Regions from separate parts of the Streptomyces sp. GMY02 genome, predicted to be linked through region 1. Evidence: riboswitches for the same ligand, from Rfam matches in the RefSeq annotation. Region 1 holds a riboswitch; each other region holds the start of a gene.
The links. A riboswitch is a leader RNA that binds a small molecule or an ion and turns the genes downstream of it on or off. The one in region 1 is predicted to bind cobalamin.

Region 1 (4,612 bases):
CCGGCTGGACGTACTGGCTGATGTGGGTCGTCACAGGGATGGCCGAACTCACCGCCGCCGCCATCTACATCCACTTCTGGTTCCCGCAGATCCCGCAGTGGGTCAGCGCGCTGGTGTTCCTGGTGGTGCTCTTCGGGGTCAATCTGATCTCGGTGAAGATCTTCGGCGAGGTCGAGTTCTGGTTCTCGATGATCAAGGTCACCGCGATCATCGGCATGATCGTCATCGGTCTGGGCGTGCTGACGCTGGGCTTCTCCGACGCGGGCGAGACCGCATCCGCGTCCAACCTCTGGGCGCACGACGGGATCTTCCCGAACGGCATCGGATCCAGCCTGATGACCCTTCAGGGCGTCATGTTCGCCTACCTCGCCGTCGAACTGGTCGGGGTCACCGCGGGCGAGTCGGAGAACCCCGAGAAGACCCTCCCCAAGGCCATCAACACGCTGCCCTGGCGCATCATCGTCTTCTACGTAGGCGCGCTGTCCGTGATCCTCGCGGTCGTCAAATGGACCGAGTTCTCGGCGGGCAACAGCCCCTTCGTGCACGCCTTCGAGACGATGGGCATCCCCCTCGCGGCCGGCATCGTCAACTTCGTCGTCCTGACCGCCGCGCTCTCCTCCTGCAACTCGGGGATGTACTCCACCGGCCGGATGCTGCGCGACCTCGCCGCCAACAGCGAGGCGCCCAAGGCCTTCGGCAGGCTCAACTCCCGCAAGACGCCCGCCCTCGCCATCACCGTGTCCGCCGTACTGATGGGGATCGGCGTGGTCCTCAACTACGTCGTCCCGGAGAAGGCGTTCGGCTATGTGACCTCGGTGGCCACCGCGGCCGGCATCTGGACCTGGATGATGATCCTGATCAGCCATATCCGCTACCGCCGCGCGGTGGACGCCGGACGGCTGCCCGCCTCGTCGTTCCCCGCCCCCGGCGGCGCGCTGCTGAGCTGGGTCGCGGTGGCCTTCCTGGCACTGGTGACCTGTCTGATCGCGTACGACAAGGACGCGCGGGTCTGCCTGTATGTGGCGGCCGTGTGGGCGGTGGGGCTGGCGGTCGGCTGGCAGGTGCTGAAGCGGCGCGACGTGCCTGTGCTGCACATCAGCCCGTCCGGCGACTGAGGACACGGCGCGGCCGAAGGCTGTGCGGTGCCGGTGACGTCCGTACCGGCCCGCGCCACCGGGCACACCGCGCGGGCCGGCCCTGTCGTACCGGGGCCGGTCCATGCGCTCGTACCGGGGCCGGCCCACGTGCTCGTACCGGGACCGGACCGCGCGCGGCGGTCCCGTTTATATTCTCTGCATGCTCACCATCACCCAGGCCCTGCACGACCAGATCGTCGCGCACGCGCGAGCCGACCACCCCGACGAGGCCTGCGGGGTGGTCGCGGGCCCCGCGGGCAGCGGACGGGCCGAGCGGTTCATCCCCATGCTCAACGCCGCGCGCTCGCCCACCTTCTACGAGTTCGACTCGGCCGATCTGCTCAAGCTCTACCGGGAGATGGACGACCGCGACGAGGAGCCGGTGATCATCTACCACTCCCACACCGCGACCGAGGCCTATCCGTCCCGTACGGACATCACCTACGCCAACGAGCCCGGCGCCCACTATGTGCTGGTCTCCACCGCGGACACCGACGGCGAAGGCCCCTTCCAGTTCCGCTCGTACCGGATCGTGGACGGCGAGGTCACCGAGGAGCCCGTCGAGATCGTCTGAGAGACTCGACGCAGAAACGAGGCGGCAGGACCCAGGAAGCCGGTGCGAAACCGGCGCGGTCCCGCCACTGTGACCAAGCTCCGCTTGGCAGCCAGGAACTGACCTGCCGCCTTTCTCCCACCAGCCAGGGGACGCGGAAATCCCCCGGAGGAGGCCCTGTCGTGTCTGCCGTGCCCCGGCGCCGCCGCGCGTTCGCGCCCGCCGCGCCGTCCGCCGTATCAGCCCTGTCGTCCGCCCTGCCCGCGGTGTGCGCCGTGCTCGTCCTGCTGCCGCTCACGGCCTGCGGCGGCCCCACCGCGGCGGACTCCGCCGCCACGCAAGGCAAGCCCGCCGCATCCGCCGCGCCCGGCTTCCCGTACACCGTCACCAACTGCGGGGTGACGACCACGTACCAGGCGCCGCCCAAGCGTGTGGTCACCATGAACCAGCACGTGACCGAGATCATGCTCGCGCTCGGTCTGGAGAAGTCCCTGGTCGGCACCGCCTGGCTGGACGACCGGATCCTGCCCGCGTACGAGAAGGCGTACAAGAGCGTGCCGGTCCTCGCCGCGGAGTACCCCTCCAAGGAGAAACTCCTCGCCGCCGCACCCGACTTCGTGTACGGCGGGTACGCGAGCGCCTTTGACGCGAAGGACGGCCGGAGCCGCGACGAACTCAAGGCGGCCGGTATCAACACCCGGCTCAACCTGGAGAACTGCGCGGACGGCCGGACCACGATGGAGGACGTCTACCGGGAGGTCGAGGAGACCGGCCGTGTCTTCGGCGTCCCGGAGCGCGCGAAGCGCTGGATCACCGAGGCGCGCGCGACGGTCGAGTCCACCGCAGGCGAACTGAAGGGCGTCAGGCCCGTGTCGGTCTTCGTGTACGACAGCGGCGACCGGACCGCGTTCACCGCGGGCGGCAAGGGCATCGGCAACGAGCTGATCCGGCTGGCCGGCGGCCGCAATGTCTTCGCCGACCTCGACAAGACCTTCGGCGACGCGACCTGGGAACAGGTCGTGGCCCGCCGTCCCGAGACCGTCGTCATCTACGACTACGGCTCGACGACGGTCGCCCAGAAGGAGAAACGCCTTCTGGACGACCCGGCGCTGAAGGACATACCGGCCATCAAGAACCGCAGCTTCGCGGTGATGCCACTGTCGGACGTGGTCCTGGGCGTACGGGCGCCGGAGGCGATAGAACGCCTGGCGACCCAACTCCACCCGACGCGCACGAAGTAACGCCCGATGCACGACGACCCAAAGCCTCCGACCGGGGCAAGTTCAGCCCGTCCGGTGTGTGAGGGCAAGAAACAGCCCGTCCGGCGCTTGAGGACAAATCCAGCCCGTCCGGCGTTTGAGGACACCGGGGTCCGGGGCGGAGCCCCGGTTCCGGGAAGGGGCGGGGTGGGGGAGAAGCCCGCCGCAGGCGCTCCCCACGGCTCCGCCGAAACCGGCCCGCGGTCCTCGCCCACGCCCCCGCCCCCGACCCCCGCCCGGCCGCAGCCCGCGGCCCGGCGCCTCCGCCTCCCCCTCGCCCTCGGCTGCCTCGCCCTCGCGCTAACCGCAGCCATCGTCGCCGGCCTAGCTCTCGGCTCCGTACGGATCCCGCCCGGCCAAGTGATCGAGGTCCTCACCGGCCGCGCGGCTCCCGGCCCGTTCCGGACCATCGTGCTCGACGTACGGCTGCCCAGGGTGCTGCTGGGGGCCGTGGTCGGCGGAGGGCTGGCCGTCGTCGGGACCGTCCTCCAGGCGCTCGTACGGAACCGGCTCGCCGACCCGTTCCTCCTCGGGATCTCCTCCGGCGCCTCCACCGGTGCCGTCCTGGTCCTCGTGCTGGGTATCGGCGGCGGGGTGACCACCACCGTCGCCATGCCCGCCGCCGCCTTCGCCGGTTCGCTGCTCGCGCTGGCGCTCGTGTACGGGCTGGCCCGGCGCGGCTCGACGATGAGCGGGGGCGGGCTCGTCCTCGCCGGGGTGGCCGTCTCGTACATCCTCTCCGCGCTCACCACCCTGATCCTGGTCGTCTCCGCCAGGCCCGAGCACTTCCAGGAGGCCCTCTACTGGTCGCTGGGCGGCCTCGGCAGTGCCCGGTGGGCCACGCTCGTACCGCCCGCCGTCGCGCTCGTCGCGGGCACCGCCCTGCTCATGGCGCTGGCCAGACCGCTCGATCTGCTGCTGGCGGGGGAGGAGGGCGCGACCGTCCTCGGTCTCGACACCTCGCGCTTCCGGGCCGCGGTCTTCGTACTCGCCTCCCTGGTCACCGCCGTGATGGTCGCCGCGAGCGGCGCGGTCGGCTTCATCGGGCTGCTGGTGCCGCACGCCGCGCGGATGGCCGTCGGCGCCGGCCACCGGGCACTGCTGCCGGTGGCCGCGCTGGCCGGGGCGGTCGCGCTCGTCGTCGCCGACCTCGCGGCCCGTACCGTCGCCGCGCCCCAGGACATCCCGGTCGGCGTCCTGACCGCGCTCATCGGCGGCCCGGTGTTCCTGTGGCTGATGCGGCGCCGCCCGGAAGGAGCCCCGGAGTGAGCACTGGAAGGAGCCCCGGAATGAGCGACCGTACGAGCACCGGCACCCCGGACCGCCCGCCCGCCCCGGTCCCCGCCGCCGAACTGCGCGTCGAAGCGCTTTCGTACGAAACCGACGGCCGCCTCCTCGTCGACCGCGTCGGACTGACCGCGGCCCCCGGCGAGACCGTCGGACTCGTCGGCCCCAACGGCAGCGGCAAGACCACCCTGCTCCGCTGCGTGTACGGAACGCTCCGCCCCACGGCCGGACGCGCCCTCCTCGACGGCGACGACCTGCACACCATGGCACCCAAGGCCAGGGCCCGCCGCGTCGCCGCCGTACCGCAGGACGGCAGGGTCGACTTCGAGCTGACCGTCCGCGAGGTCGTCGCCATGGGCCGCTCGCCCCACAAGCGC
Region 2 (4,612 bases), 2.0 Mb from region 1:
GGTGAAGTCGCGGACGAGGTGGGCCTGGTCGCTGTAGCCGAGTTCGGAGGCCAGCTCGGCCCAGTCGACCGCCGAGGCACTGCCGGTGCCCGTGCGCGTGCCGGTGCCGCTGCTGGGGTCTGTGCCCGTGCCCGTCCCTGACCCCGTACCGGAGCCGGTCCCTCCGCCCGCGTCCGACTCGGCCCGTTCCAGCGCCTCATGGATGCGGTAGCGCAGGATCACCCACTTCGGCCCCACCCCCACATACGCCGCGAACAGCCGTTGCAGCGAGCGCGTCGAGACCCCCTCCGCCGTGGCGAGCTGGGCCACGCGCCGGATCGTACGGTCCGTCCTGATCCGGTCGGCCAGTGCCATGGCCTGGTCGGCCTGCGGATCCGGGCGCGGCCCGATGCCCAGGAGATACGTGTCGAGCGCGGCCACCCGGGCGTCCTCCCCGGCCCCACAGGCCCCGGCAGCCTCTCCGGTCCCACCGGCCTCATCGTCGCCGAGCACCGTCTCGATGTCCGCGTCCGTCGCCGGCATGACCTCGCCGAGCGGCACCCGCCGCCCTGTCCACTCCGATACGGGCCACCGTGGCGCGAACGGCCGGAAGCCGCCCGGCCTGAACTGCACCCCGCACACCCGGCCCCGCCCCTCCAGCCGCTGGCTGAACAGTTCCAGGCCGATGCCCGCCACCTCCGCGAAGGACGAGCCGCCGGGCCCGTACCCGAACCGCTGGAAGACCACGTTGACCGAGGGGTGCGGTACCACCTGCGAGACATACGGCTGGTCCAGATCCCAGTCGATCAGCCAGTAGTGCTCCAGATACGGCCGCAGGGACGGCGCCGGTGCGCGGCGCCGGAACCGTACGCGCGCGAAAAGCCCCGGGGCGTCGACGATGCCCCGGGTGTCGCGCCGCGGACCTGCCATGGCCGGATCCTATGCCGCGTTTGTCCGCCGTGACCTGTCGTGTTTGTTCAAGACGGCGGGCGGCGGCGATTCGTACGGTCGGGCCATGAGCGACAAGATCAGCAACATGTTGGAGGCGGCGGCCGACCGTACCGTCACCGTCGTCCGTGGCATCACCGATGAGCAGCTCGGCGCGCCGACGCCGTGCAGTGAGTACGACGTACGCGCGCTGGCGGCCCATCTCTTCCAGGTCGTCGTGAACTTCCAGGCGCTCGCGGCCAAGAAGGACGCCGATTTCACGGTCCCGCCCGAGCCGTTGGAGGGGGCGTGGCGCGAGCGGTTCGCGGAGGAGACCGTACGGCTCGTCGAGGCGTGGGCCGTGCCGGGCGCGGACGAGGGCACCACGGGGGCCATGGGGTTGCCGGCCAGGACGGTCGGCGCGATGGTGCTCGGCGATCTGACGGTGCACGGATGGGACCTGGCGCGGGCGACGGGGCAGCCGTACGAGCCGGCCGGGGTGCTTCTGGACGTGGTCGGGGAGGAGTTCAGGGCTCTGGCGCCGATGGGACGGGAGATGGGGATGTTCGGGGAACCGGTGCCGGTCGCGGAGGACGCGGGTCCGTTCGAGGTACTGCTCGCCGAGACGGGCCGCGACCCGGGCTGGACGCGACGCTAGGGAGTGTCTTGCCGATCTTGCCGATCTCGCTGATCTGGCCCGGGCTCGCGGGGCTCGCGTGGCCCGGCACGCACGCTCGCGGCGCTGTCCGGCGGGGTGCGCTGGGCGGCCGGCGCGTGCCGGAACCCGTGGCGCGCAGGGGGTGGCCTCAGGGGGTGGCAGTGTGCAGGGGGCGGCCGCCGAGGAGATTCCACCGGCCGCCGCGCCCGCTGAGTTCGACGGCGGACAGCGGCTGTATGTCGATCCGCCAGAACGACCCGGGACCCGCGCCGAGGGCGTGGACCGCGGCGGCGCGGATGACGTCCGGCTCGGCCACGGCGATGACGCGCCCGCCGGCGACCGTTTCGGAACCGAGGGTGTCCAGCCAGTCGGCGACGCGGGTGTGGAAGGTCCGCAGGGACTCCCCGCCGTGCGGCGCGACGGCCGGGTCGGAGAGCCACGCGGCCACCGACTCCGGTTCCGCGGCGGCCACTTCGTCGAGTGTCCGGCCCTGCCAGCGGCCCATCGCGCAGGGCGCGAGGTCCGGCAGTGGCTTGGCGTCCAGACCGAGGACCTCGGCGGTACGGCGGCAGCGCGCCGAGGGGGAGACGTACAGGGCGGCGGTACGGGGGAAGCTCTCCCGTACCGCTTCCGCCTGCCGGAGCCCCAGCGGGTCGAGAGCGTCCAGCACGTCGGTCGCGATTCCGGAGGTGCCGGTCCCGGTCCTGGAGCTGTCGGTCCCGGTCGTGTCGCTACGGGAGGTCGCGGTTCCGGACGCCGCGCTCCCGGACGCCGCGGTTCCGGAGGTCACAGTCCCGGACGTCGCGGTCCCGGACGCCGCGATGTCGGCCTCGACGTCCTCGACGGTGGCGAAACGCGCCTCGCGCAGTGCTGTGCTGATGGCCGGTGAGATGAACATCACCCGGGTCGTCATACGGCTCTCCTCGCTCCAGGGCTGCCGGGCCCGCACTCCAGGCCTGCCGGGCCCGCCAGTTGGGCCGGGCTCCCCGTCGGGCCGGTTTCCGGGCCGGTCCCCGGGCGGGTTACTCCGGGCACGTCGCCGGTCGGGGCCGCGCCGAGGGCCTCTTGGCCGGTCTGCCGGATCGCGGTACCTTCACGTCGGTATATACGACGGCAAGACGGAAGTCCGGTGAGAGTCCGGCACGGTCGCGCCACTGTATGCCGGGTGCCGGCCGCCGCGTAACAGCGCGCAGGCGGTACGGAGCCCGGTGAGTCAGACCCGACGGCCGTCGTTCGAGCTCCACTGAATGGGACGCGAGTTCCCCAAGGAGGTTCCGTCATGGCTGAGTCCATCGCGCCGCCGGTCGTTCCGTCCGTCGCCACCGGCGCCACCCACCCGGTGACACCGCTTCCACTGCGCGCGGTGCTGCCGTGGGCCGTGTTCGTGGGCACCCTGATGCTGGTCCTGCTCTACTTCGTCGGCGCCGAACAGGGCGCCACCTCGGTGTTCTCGGGAGCGGAAGTGCACGAATGGGTGCACGACGGCCGTCATCTGCTCGGTTTCCCCTGCCACTGACCGCTGACGGAGATCACGCACATGCATGCCTCCACCGTCAGAACTCTCCTGGTCCGCGGCATGATCGCGGGCGTGCTGGCCGGACTCTTCGCGTTCGCGCTGGCGTATGTGGCCGGTGAGCCCTCCGTACGGGACTCCATCGCGCTGGAGGAGACACAGTCCGCACCGGCGGCGAACGAGCACGCCGGGCACACCGCGGCGGCAGCGGAGCAAGAGGGAGAGGAAGAGGAAGAGGAACTGGTCAGCAGGCCGGTCCAGTCGACGTTCGGGCTGGCCACCGGTGTCCTGGTGTACGGAGTGGCCCTGGGCGGCATCGCCTCGCTGGTCTTCTCCGTCTGTCTGGGCAGGATCGGCCGGTTCGGGCCGAGGGCGACCGCGGCACTGATCGCGGGCGCGGCCTTCACCACGGTCTATCTGGTGCCGTTCCTGAAGTATCCGGCGACCCCGCCCGCGGTGGGCAACCCGGACACCATCGGCAAGCGCACCACGCTCTTCTTCCTGATGATCGTGCTCAGCGTGCTGCTGGCCGTCATCGCCGTCATCGCGGGCCGGAGGCTCGCTCCGCGGCTGGGCAACTGGAACGCGTCCGTCGTCGCCGGAGCCGGATATGTGGCCGCCGTGGCGGTCGCCTGTCTTGTCCTGCCCGCCAACTCCGATGCCGTACGGGAAACCTTCCCGGCGGCTCTCCTCTGGGAATTCCGCCTGGCCTCGCTGGGCGTGCAGGCGCTGCTGTGGACGGCCTTCGGGCTGATCTTCGGGGCGATGGCGGAGCGGGTGCTCATGCCGCGTGCCGCGCGGGCCGCCTCGGGCGCGGAAGCGGGCTTGAGCGGATCCGTACGGCCCTGACCTGACGGGCGCGGCGGGCGCGGGGGACGGCGGGAACATGCTGGAGAAGTACGGGCAGTGAAATACGGACAGTAGAGTGCAAGGTCGGTCTTTTTCCAGCATGTTCCAGCTCAGAGGTGTTTCCCGGTGAGCGCACCACCCCCTGCCTCCGCCTTGCCCCCGGTGAGCGCACCGTCCTTCACCTCCGCCTCGCCTCCGCCCTCGGTGACCGTCCCGCCCCCGGTGACCGTCGTCGGGATCGGTGCCGACGGCTGGGCCGGGCTTTCCGCGCCCGGGCGGGACGCGCTGCGTGCGGCCGGGGTGATCGTGGGCGGCGCCCGGCAGTTGGAGCTGCTGCCGCGCGACGAGTGCGCGGGGGAACGCGTGGTGTGGCCCTCGCCGCTGCGGCCCGCCGTACCCGGGGTGCTCGCGGCCCATGCCGGGCAGCGGCTGTGCGTACTGGCCAGCGGGGACCCGATGTTCTACGGGATCGGGCGCACGCTCATGGAAGTTGTGGGGGCGGACGCGGGGACCGGGACGCTGCGCGTACTGCCGCATCCGTCGTCCGTCTCGTACGCCTGCGCCCGGCTCGGCTGGCCGGTGGAAGAGACGGAGGTCGTCACCCTGGTCGGTCGGCCCGTCGAGCGGCTCGCCGCCGCGCTGTACGACGGCCGCCGGGTCCTGGTGCTGAGCGCGGGCGCGGCGAC
Region 3 (4,612 bases), 1.8 Mb from region 1:
CCGTGCCGAGTGACCAGGAATCCGGTGAGGCGCTCGGCGAAGTACCGCACCATGTCGTCGCGTTCGGGCTCGCCGTGCACCAGGACATCGATGCCCGCCTTCTCCTGGAAGGCGATCACCTCGCGGATCTCGGCCCGGACGCGCTCGTCGTAACCGGCCGTGTCCCGCTGCCCCGCCCGCAGTTCGGCGCGTGCCGTGCGCAACTCGGCGGTCTGCGGGAACGATCCGACGGTCGTCGTCGGCAGTGGCGGCAGAGCGAGCCGCTCACGCTGCGCGGCGGCGCGCTCGGCGTACGGCTGCTCCCGGCGGGCGTCCGCGCCCGTCACGGCCGCACAGCGGGCCCGTACGACGGGATCGTGCGTGACGCCCGAGGAGGCCCGGGACGCCAGATCGGCGCGGTTGGCGGCGAGCCGGGCGGCGACGGTGTCCGTGCCCCGGGCGAGACCGCGGGCGAGGGTGACGACCTCGTCGGTCTTCTGGCGGGCGAAGGCCAGCCAGCGGACGAGCAGCGGATCGAGATCCTTCTCGGCGGCGGAGTCCAGCGGGACATGCAGCAGCGAGCAGGATGCCGACACATCGACCCGCTCGGCGAGACCGAGCAGGGTCGCGAGGGTCGTCAGCGAGGCCGCGAGATCGTTGATCCACACATTGCGCCCGTCGACCACCCCGGCGACCAGCCGCTTGCCGGGCAGCCCGCCGACGGCCGCGAGATCGTCGAGATTGGCGGCGGCAGGGCCTGTGAAGTCCAGCGCGAGCCCCTCGACAGGTGCCTTGGCCAGTACGGGCAGGGCCTCGCCGAGCCGGTCGAAGTACGAGGCGACCAGCAGCCGGGGCCGGTCGGTGAGCGCCCCGAGATGGCGGTAGGCGCGGGCGACCGCGTTCAGTTCGGCGGGCGTGCGGTCCTGGACCAGGGCGGGCTCGTCGATCTGCGCCCACTCGGCGCCGGCCGCGCGCAGATCGGCCAGCACCTCCGCGTACACCGGCAGCAGCCGGTCGAGCAGGGTGAGCGGCTCGAATCCGGCGGCCACCCCGGGCGCGGGCCTGGCGAGCAGCAGATAGGTGACCGGCCCGAGCAGCACCGGCCGGGCGCCGGTGTGACCGAGGGCGAGGGCCTCGCGCAGTTCACCGGTCTGCTTCCCGGAGTGGGCGGTGAAGACCGTGTCCGGTCCCAACTCGGGGACGAGGTAGTGGTAGTTGGTGTCGAACCACTTGGTCATCTCCAGCGGCGCGGCGTCCTGGGCACCGCGCGCCATGGCGAAGTAGCCGTCGAGCGCGTCGGCCTCGACGGCGGCCCGGTGCCTGGCCGGGACCGCGCCGACCATGACGCTGGTGTCGAGCACGTGGTCGTAGTACGAGAAGTGGCCGGTGGGCACTTCGTCGAGTCCGGCGTCGGCCAGCTCGCGCCAGGTGTCGCGGCGCAGCCCGGCGGCGGTCTCCCGCAGCGCGTCCGCGGTGACCCGGCCCTTCCAGTACCCCTCGATCGCTTTCTTCAGTTCCCGGTCGGCGCCCTGGCGGGGGTAGCCATGGACGGTGGACCTGGGCACGGGCCGCCGGCCCTGCCGTTCCGACCGGGGTGCCGCGGCTGCGGACGTGGGTGTCACGGGACTCTCCTTCGCGAGTCGTACGGGAGCGATCCCGGCGGGACTCGTGTGCGGCGAAGGAACGGAAGCCGGGGCAGGTACCGCCACACCGTGTGCCGCACAGCCATGTGCGGCGCCCACATGTGCCGCACACCCATGTGCGACACAGCCATGTGCCGTACATCCATGTGCCACGCAGCCATGTGGCGTGCGCCCGCCCGTATCCGCCGACCCGCCCACGAGGTCACCGAGATCTCCGTGCGCGGTCCTCGCACACGGGCAGTGGCAGGTCTTCGGACTCGCGGGCGCGCCTTGTGCCTGTACGCGATGTGCGTACGCGGACAAGGCATCTACTGGCCGTCGCTTCCCGGACGCGGTGCGTCCAGTGCGTATGACGGCGGTCGTTCCCACTCACCGCTGCGGGGCAGTCCCGGATTCCCACCGGGTTCCCTCTTGCGACGCGCCTGCCTGGCGGACAGGGCGAACCGACTGCGCGTCCAGCATAGGTCCGGAACTCGACATGCTCGAAACATGGGTCCTGAATACTGGCGCCATGGTCCACGAAGACGAACCGGTACTGCTCGACCGGGCGGGCCGCACCGCCCGCATCACGCTCAACCGGCCCCGCGCGCTCAACGCGCTCACCCACCCCATGGTGCTGCGGATCACCGAGGCGCTCGCCCGGTGGGAGAACGACGAGAGCGTGACAGCGGTGATCATCTCGGGCGCCGGCGAGCGCGGGCTGTGCGCCGGCGGCGACATCCGCGCGATCCATGAGGACGCGCGCACCGGCGGCGCCGCCTCACCCACCTTCTGGCGCGACGAGTACCGGCTCAACGCCCGGATCGCCCGCTTCCCCAAGCCCTATGTGGCACTGATGGACGGCATTGTGATGGGCGGCGGCGTCGGTGTCTCGGCGCACGGCACCGTCCGGATCGTCACCGAACGGTCGGCGGTCGCCATGCCCGAGACCGGCATCGGCCTCGTCCCCGATGTCGGCGGCACACATCTCCTCTCGCGCGCACCGGGCGAGCTGGGCACCCATCTCGCCCTCACCGGCCGGGCGGTGGGCGCCGCCGACGCGCTGCTCTGCGGCCTCGCGGATCACTTCGTACCCGCCGAGCGGCTGGACGCCGTACGGACCGCGCTCGCCGGCCCCGACGTACGTGAGGCGGCGCACGTGACCGCGACGGTACGGGGGTACGGGACGGCCGCGCCCGAGGGCCAACTCGCCGCGGACCGTGAGTGGATCGACCCCTGCTACGCGGCGGACACCGTGGAAGAGATCGTCGAGCGGCTGCTCGCCACCGGTCTGCCCGCGGCGAAGGAGGCCGCCGAGACGATCCTGACGCGGTCGCCCACCGTGCTCAAGGCAACCCTGGAAGCGCTGCGCCGGGTCCGTCTGCTGCCGACGCTGGAGGAGGCGCTCGACCAGGAGTACCGGGCCTCGTGCGCCGCGCTGGCCACGCCCGATCTGGTGGAGGGGATCAGGGCGCAGGTCATCGACAAGGACCGCAGGCCGCGGTGGTCCCCGAAGGAGCTGGCGCAGGTCACGGAGGCGGATGTGGCGCGGTTCTTCGCCCCGCCGCCGGGCGGCGACCTCGGACTGGCCGGCGGGGTCTGAGGGCGGAGCGCGTGGTCAGCGGCGGAGGTGGTGGCGCTTGCGCCAGGCGACCACCGCCGCGACCAGCCCGCTGACCACGATGAACCCCATCGCGATCAGGAACACCGGCGAGGTCGGCGAGGCGGCGCGGCTGCCCGCGACCACATACGCCGCGTTGTTGGGGATCGAACCGATCAGGGTCGCCAGCAGGAACGGTGTCCAGCGCATCCGGGAGACGGCCGCGCCGTAATTGATCGGGGCGAACGGCACACCGGGGAAGAGCCGGATGATCAGCATCGACCGGAAGCTGTGGGTGCTGAGCTGACGGTCTATCGCCTTCAGCCAGCGGCCCCGCAGCAGCGGACGGAGGGCGTCCTGGCCCAGCATGCGCCCGAGCCCGAAGGACATGGCCGCGCTCAGCACCGTCCCGGCGAGCGCGGCGACCAGCCCGAGATACGAACCGAGGAGCGCGCCGGAGGCGATGTTGAGCAGCGGGCGCGGTACGAACGCGGTGGCGCACAGCCCGTACCCCACGGTGAACAGCACCACGGCGACGCCCCCGCCGACGCGTGGCAGCCAGCCGTCGGACAGCAGCTTCTGCGGCTCATAGAGCAGCACCACCGTGGCCGCGGCACCGAGCAGCACCACGAGTACGGCGAATCTCGCCCAGGGCGAGAGAAGTGCCCGGTAGCAACGGAGCGCGAGGCTTCGCGAGGACCGGGGGGCGGTGTCGAGCACGCGGGGAGCGTAACCGACGAAGATGTCCGGTCGCCGGGGGCCTGGTGACGGAGGCCTCCCGTCCGGCGTGTGTCCGGCACAACACGGGCACACCGGGTCGAAGAACGCGCCGGTCAGCGGCGCCTCGGGCGGTCCCACGGCAGGAGTCGGCCAACTGCGGCCCGGCGGAAAATCGTTCGACGCGGGCGGACGGGCTGGGCGAGGATCGGGGACATGGTCCGGTACGCCTTCCCCGCAGCGCCGTCCGCAGTCGCGGACGCGCCGGAGGCTGCCGTCTTCCTCGTGGCGTGCACGGCCGCGCCTGTCGCACCCGTCGCGGCAGTCGTCCCGGCGGATGCCTTCGCAGCGGCCACGGATGCCGAAGCAGCGGCATCCGCCGCGGCAGCGCCCTTCGGCGGCGCCCGAAGCTGACCCTTCCCGGATCGTCCGGCGGACCCCGCAGGGGGAGGGTCGGCAAGGCCCGGGGGTCCCTCTCAGCTCCGAGTTCCGGGAAGGAACCAGCGAACCATGCCCAAGACGGCATACGTGCGCACCAAGCCGCACCTGAACATCGGCACCATGGGCCATGTCGACCACGGCAAGACCACCCTGACCGCCGCCATCACCAAGGTCCTCAGCGACCGCGGGACCAGCTCCTTCGTACCGTTCGACCGGATCGACCGGGCCCCGGAGGAGGCCGCCCGCGGGATCA
Region 4 (4,612 bases), 3.0 Mb from region 1:
ACCACGGGCCGCCCCTCAACGATGGGTCACTTCAGGCCTCCAAGATTAGCCGAAGATAAGCTCAACGTCCTTGTCTGCGCAGAACCGAAAAACGGTGACCGGCTGACTGACATCTTCGATACGCCGTCGCAGGAAAGGGTCACTGTCGTCGGGCTGACGTCGGCCAGCTATCGCCGACCGCCTTACCTTCAACGGCACCATCATCGCATTCACGGTGCTTCCGTCAGGTACTTCCGGTCCAGCCAGCTCGGTCGCCGCGGTGTGCCAATGTCGGCAATGCCGTCGTTTCTGGTCGACACTCGTGGACCGGGTTCACCAACTGAATCCGGAACCCGTTGAGAAACGCTGTTGTTAGTGATCAACGAAGTCACCAGGAGGACGGGTATTGGTTCGGGGAGTCTCGTCTTTGGCCATGACGGCAGTCTCCACCGCTTCTCAGAAGCACCGGTCGGGCATCATCAACGTCGACTCTGCTCGTTGAGTTCGACTGGCGGTCAGGACTGTCTCCCCATTCGCAGGTCAGTAGGAGTCAATTGTGCTGGGGCTTACCGAGCCAAGGTCCGGTAAGCCCGGTATCCTTCCCGCAGAGTTCGGTGCGCGGCGTTCAGCCAGCTTTCTTTGGTGGCCGCGAATTCCTGAAAGTCGTCGTGATGTTCTCTGATGGCGTCGCGCTGGACACGCTCGTCGGTACGGACCCAGATCCGCAGGAGGTTCGTCTCTTCCTTGCAGCGCACGTCGGTCCTCGCTGCAGTCAGTTCCCGGGCCGAAGGGCGCGCGGTCTTCCCCCACGCGGGGTCGCCGAAGGCCTCAAACGGATCCGCGTAGTTGAAGCCCGCCCGTTTCATGCAGCGACTCCACTCGCGGGTCTCCGCCTTCACCTCCGGTGTACGGCGGGCGGCGTCGAAGGCTTCCACTGTGTACCGGCCGAGCAGGGAGGTCCTGTCACGCGGAACGTCGCGGAGAAGGCGGGCGTGTGCTTGTCCCCAGCAGCCGCCGGTAACGCCGTTCTCCCCGAAGGCCACCAGCTTCTCCCGGGACGGCAGCCTGTCACGGGCATCCCACACCGCCTCGCGGTCGGCTTCAGCCCTGGTGGGCGGCGGCAGGTGATAGCCGTAGCGGGCCGCAGTTTCGGGTCCGGTCAGTCCGTACCGGCGTATGTTCAACGATTCCGTTTCTCCGGCGGACCGCGGGGGCGGCAGCATGTGCCAGTCCAGGCGCTGCTCGCGCATGCAGGCACGGATCAGCACGTCCTCAGCGGCCTCGATGGTGTCGGTATCGGACGGCGAGAACTGATAGGCGTCGAAGGGCAGGAGAATGGCACTCGCCCGCCCTGTGGTAGCAGGCGCGGCGGGCTCGGCCCGCGGTGTTTCGGATGTGGCCCGGGGGACAGTGATCGCGGTGACGAGCGACAGTCCGAGGGCGACGGTCACGACGACAAGGGTGATGAGGCGGCGCGGCATCGGCACGGTGTCCTTGTCCTTCATCGGGGCGCAGCAGGTGGGGCGGTGCCTTGTATGCGCGTTGGCACCGCCCCATCGGCCGTCAGATGAATATGATGCAGCTGGCCTTGTTGTTGAAGTCGAAGGTGCCGCCGTTGAGCTGCCCCAGGTCGGGCGCCTGGCTCCCCGGCGGGAACTTGACGTAGTCGCCGCTGCAACTCCCGCCGCTGCTGTTGCCGAACTGATAGAGGTAGGCCCACCGGTTGGTGAGGTTCTTCGCCGACGAGCTCAAGTTGTCGACCGAGACGCTGGTTCCGTCCCACTCGTCGTTCGCGAAGTACCGGTCATTGCCGTTGTAGGACTTCTCGTTGCCCGTGTAGTTGGGCCATTCGTAGATCCAGAACCGCCCCTCCACCGCAGCCGTCCCGACAGCAGCGGACCCGGTGCTCGGCCCAGCCGCCAAGGCCGACGGCGCCGTCCCCATCACACTCATCACTCCCAGCGCGACAGCGCCGAGAGCCACCCCCATGATGCGTCGCATAACGTTCCTCTCTCCCCGTACTTGACTGTGCGGTCGCTTGCCCCTCCAGGGTGATCGGACCTCGCCGCCCTGTCGTTGACCCACAGCGCACACATACTTGACGATGCGTCCACTCACACCGCCCATCACGCCGCCAGTAAGGGCCGGTAGTAGGTGTGGTTGTAGGCCTCGATAATCTGGAAGGCCCAATGGCACCAGACCGGCCCGCAGTCCGACCGCCTCGTCGCCGGACGCCTCTTCCGCAGACTTCTCGGGCACGCTCAACCACCCCTCTCCGGGGGAAATCCGCCCCGGTGTCCCATGAGGAGGCGACCGCGTGAGTCTCCTGGCTCTCGGGGGCATTGCTCGTCCTGGCCTTCCTGCCTCTCTCGGACGGCGACCTGCCGGAACTCGCTCGCCGATCACAGTGGCGGGACCGCGCCGGATTCGCACCGACTTCCTCGAACTGCCGTCGCCTTTTCACCGATCATCGTTCCGTCGCCGCCAGGCCGCCGTCACGAAAAGCGTTTCGGCGGCGACACGAGAGGCTTCGGCGGATCCTGTTCCGCGCCGCCGGGGGAGTAGCTGGAGGAGCGGCCAAAGTACGCGGGTTCCGGCCGGCGGTGGCCCGAATTCACGCCGGACAGGATCCGGCACCCGGTGAATCAGTGCTCGTCATTGATGACTGCGGTGACGCGGATCTCAATCCGCATGGCGGGCAGCCCGAGGACGGTCACGCCCGTCTGGGTCCAGACGGGGGCTCGACCGCCCAGGCACGCGCGGAACTGTTCGGCCATCACGTCGTTGTGGTCCTGCCCGATGACGTCCTGGCCCTGGGGCACCTTGTGGTACGAGTTGACGTGGATGACGTCCTTCCAGGTGGCTCCGCAGGTCGCGAGCGTCCGCTCGACGTTTTCGAAGGCACGGACGATCTCCTCCTCAATGCTGTCGGGGATGTTGAGGTCGTCGTCCCAGCCGCCCTGCCCGGACGTTTCGACGCGCTGGTCGACACGGACGGCCTGGCTGTAGCCGAGCGCCTTGAGCAGGATCTCGCCGTATCCCGGAGTGACATGGAAGGTTGCATTGCTCATGGTGACGGATTCCTCTCGCACAGTAATTTCATGATTGAGTTCAACCTTGTAGTAAGGCTACATGGGTTCAACGTTGAAGTACCATGGGGAGCGCTACGTGAACGTGAGGTGGGGATGGCAGCCGACAAAGGAGCGGACAGCGAGGACGCTCACGTCGAGGGCGACGGTCTCCGGTGGCTCGACCAAGCTGAGAAGGAGGCGTGGACCGGCGTGCTCTCGCTGGCCATGCTGCTGCCGGGCAGGCTGGAGTCACCACTGCGCCGGGAGCATGGCATCACGCTGTTCGAGTACCTCGTGCTCAGCCACATGTCCGAGGCCCCGCAGCGGCGGCTGCGGATGGGTGACCTCGCATATCTCGCCGGCGGCTCTCCGTCCCGGCTGTCCAACGTGATGAAACGCTTCGAGCGGCGGGCCTGGGTGGAGCGTTTCCCCGACCCCGGCAACGGCCGTTACATTCTCGCGACGCTCACCGAGGAAGGATTCTCCGTCGTGCGTCGCGCGGCACCCACCCATCTCCGTGCCGTACGTGGCATGCTCCTCGACCGGCTCAGCGTGGCCGACCAGAAGGCGCTGACCCGTATAGCGGAGAAACTCCAGATCCGTCCCGTGGACTTCCTCTAGTGTGATGCGCCAGAAATGACGAGACTAAGTCTGTAGGCTGTTTTCGTGGTGTCTCGGGGTCCTCGTGCTGTCGAAGTCGTACTGTCTGCCGAGGAGCGGTCGGAGTTGACGCGTTGGGCGGGTGGCGCAGTGTCGGCCCGTGTGGCGGAGAGGGCCCGGATCATTCTGGCCTGTGCGAGGGGAACGTCAAATACCGGTGTAGCGGCCGACTTCGGGGTGTCTACGGAAACGGTGCGCAAGTGGCACCATCACCCGCCCGAGAAAGCAGTGGTGCTGTGCGTGGACGAGAAGAGCCAGATCCAGGCGCTGGACCGGTCCCAGCCAGTGCTGCCGATGATGCCGGGCATGCCCGAGCGGCGCACCCACGACTACTACCGGCACGGCATCACCAGCCTGTTCGCCGCCTTCAACGTCGCCGACGGCACCGTCATATCGGAACTACACCGCCGTCACCGGGCCATCGAGTTCAAGAAGTTCCTGGTCACGATCGACAAGGCCGTGCCCGCCAGCCTCGACGTCCACCTGGTCTGTGACAATTACGCCACCCACAACACCGCCGAGATCAAGACGTGGCTCGGAAAACACCCACGCTTCCACGTCCACTTCACCCCACCGGCTCCTCCTGGATAAACCAGGTCGAGCGGTGGTTCGACCTGCTGACGGACAAGCTCATCCGCCGCGGGATGCACACATCCGTCAAGGCCCTGGAGCAAGACATCAGGGCCTGGATCGACGGATGGAACAAGAACCCCAGGCCTTTCACCTGGACCAAGACCGCCGACGAGATCCTCAACTCCCTCGCCGACTACCTCACCAAAATCAACCCGCCGACCACCAAAACCTGAAAAGACTCAGTCTCGTCATTTCTGGCGCATCACACTAGTGTCATGCGCCGGAAATTACAGGCTTAAGAAGCCATCTCATTTGGGCTGTTCGGTAAG

Region 2: linked by a shared signal. The riboswitch ahead of KQY30_RS14580 (CbtB-domain containing protein) and the one ahead of KQY30_RS22935 (ABC transporter substrate-binding protein) in region 1 are both predicted to bind cobalamin.
Region 3: linked by a shared signal. The riboswitch ahead of metE (5-methyltetrahydropteroyltriglutamate--homocysteine S-methyltransferase) and the one ahead of KQY30_RS22935 (ABC transporter substrate-binding protein) in region 1 are both predicted to bind cobalamin.
Region 4: linked by a shared signal. The riboswitch ahead of KQY30_RS35700 (peptidase inhibitor family I36 protein) and the one ahead of KQY30_RS22935 (ABC transporter substrate-binding protein) in region 1 are both predicted to bind cobalamin.

What each region holds. Positions count from the first base shown of each region.
Region 1 is NZ_CP077658.1:5,418,637-5,423,248, forward strand. Features, by position in the region: gene KQY30_RS22925 (amino acid permease) at 1-1,115, shown strand, start outside; gene KQY30_RS22930 (Mov34/MPN/PAD-1 family protein) at 1,297-1,710, shown strand; cobalamin riboswitch at 1,706-1,832, shown strand; gene KQY30_RS22935 (ABC transporter substrate-binding protein) at 1,935-2,930, shown strand; gene KQY30_RS22940 (iron ABC transporter permease) at 3,096-4,217, shown strand; gene KQY30_RS22945 (ABC transporter ATP-binding protein) at 4,238-4,612, shown strand, end outside.
Region 2 is NZ_CP077658.1:3,464,675-3,469,286, reverse strand. Features, by position in the region: gene KQY30_RS14595 (helix-turn-helix domain-containing protein) at 1-909, opposite strand, end outside; gene KQY30_RS14590 (TIGR03086 family metal-binding protein) at 995-1,564, shown strand; gene KQY30_RS14585 (histidine phosphatase family protein) at 1,713-2,477, opposite strand; cobalamin riboswitch at 2,646-2,804, shown strand; gene KQY30_RS14580 (CbtB-domain containing protein) at 2,844-3,080, shown strand; gene KQY30_RS14575 (CbtA family protein) at 3,102-3,926, shown strand; gene cbiE (precorrin-6y C5,15-methyltransferase (decarboxylating) subunit CbiE) at 4,131-4,612, shown strand, end outside.
Region 3 is NZ_CP077658.1:7,258,095-7,262,706, reverse strand. Features, by position in the region: gene metE (5-methyltetrahydropteroyltriglutamate--homocysteine S-methyltransferase) at 1-1,544, opposite strand, end outside; cobalamin riboswitch at 1,847-2,085, opposite strand; gene KQY30_RS30925 (enoyl-CoA hydratase/isomerase family protein) at 2,134-3,204, shown strand; gene KQY30_RS30920 (TVP38/TMEM64 family protein) at 3,220-3,921, opposite strand; gene tuf (elongation factor Tu) at 4,429-4,612, shown strand, end outside.
Region 4 is NZ_CP077658.1:8,457,785-8,462,396, reverse strand. Features, by position in the region: gene KQY30_RS35705 (hypothetical protein) at 546-1,484, opposite strand; gene KQY30_RS35700 (peptidase inhibitor family I36 protein) at 1,543-1,980, opposite strand; cobalamin riboswitch at 2,299-2,422, opposite strand; gene KQY30_RS35695 (Rid family hydrolase) at 2,625-3,050, opposite strand; gene KQY30_RS35690 (MarR family winged helix-turn-helix transcriptional regulator) at 3,165-3,671, shown strand; partial or broken gene KQY30_RS35685 (IS630 family transposase) at 3,717-4,516, shown strand.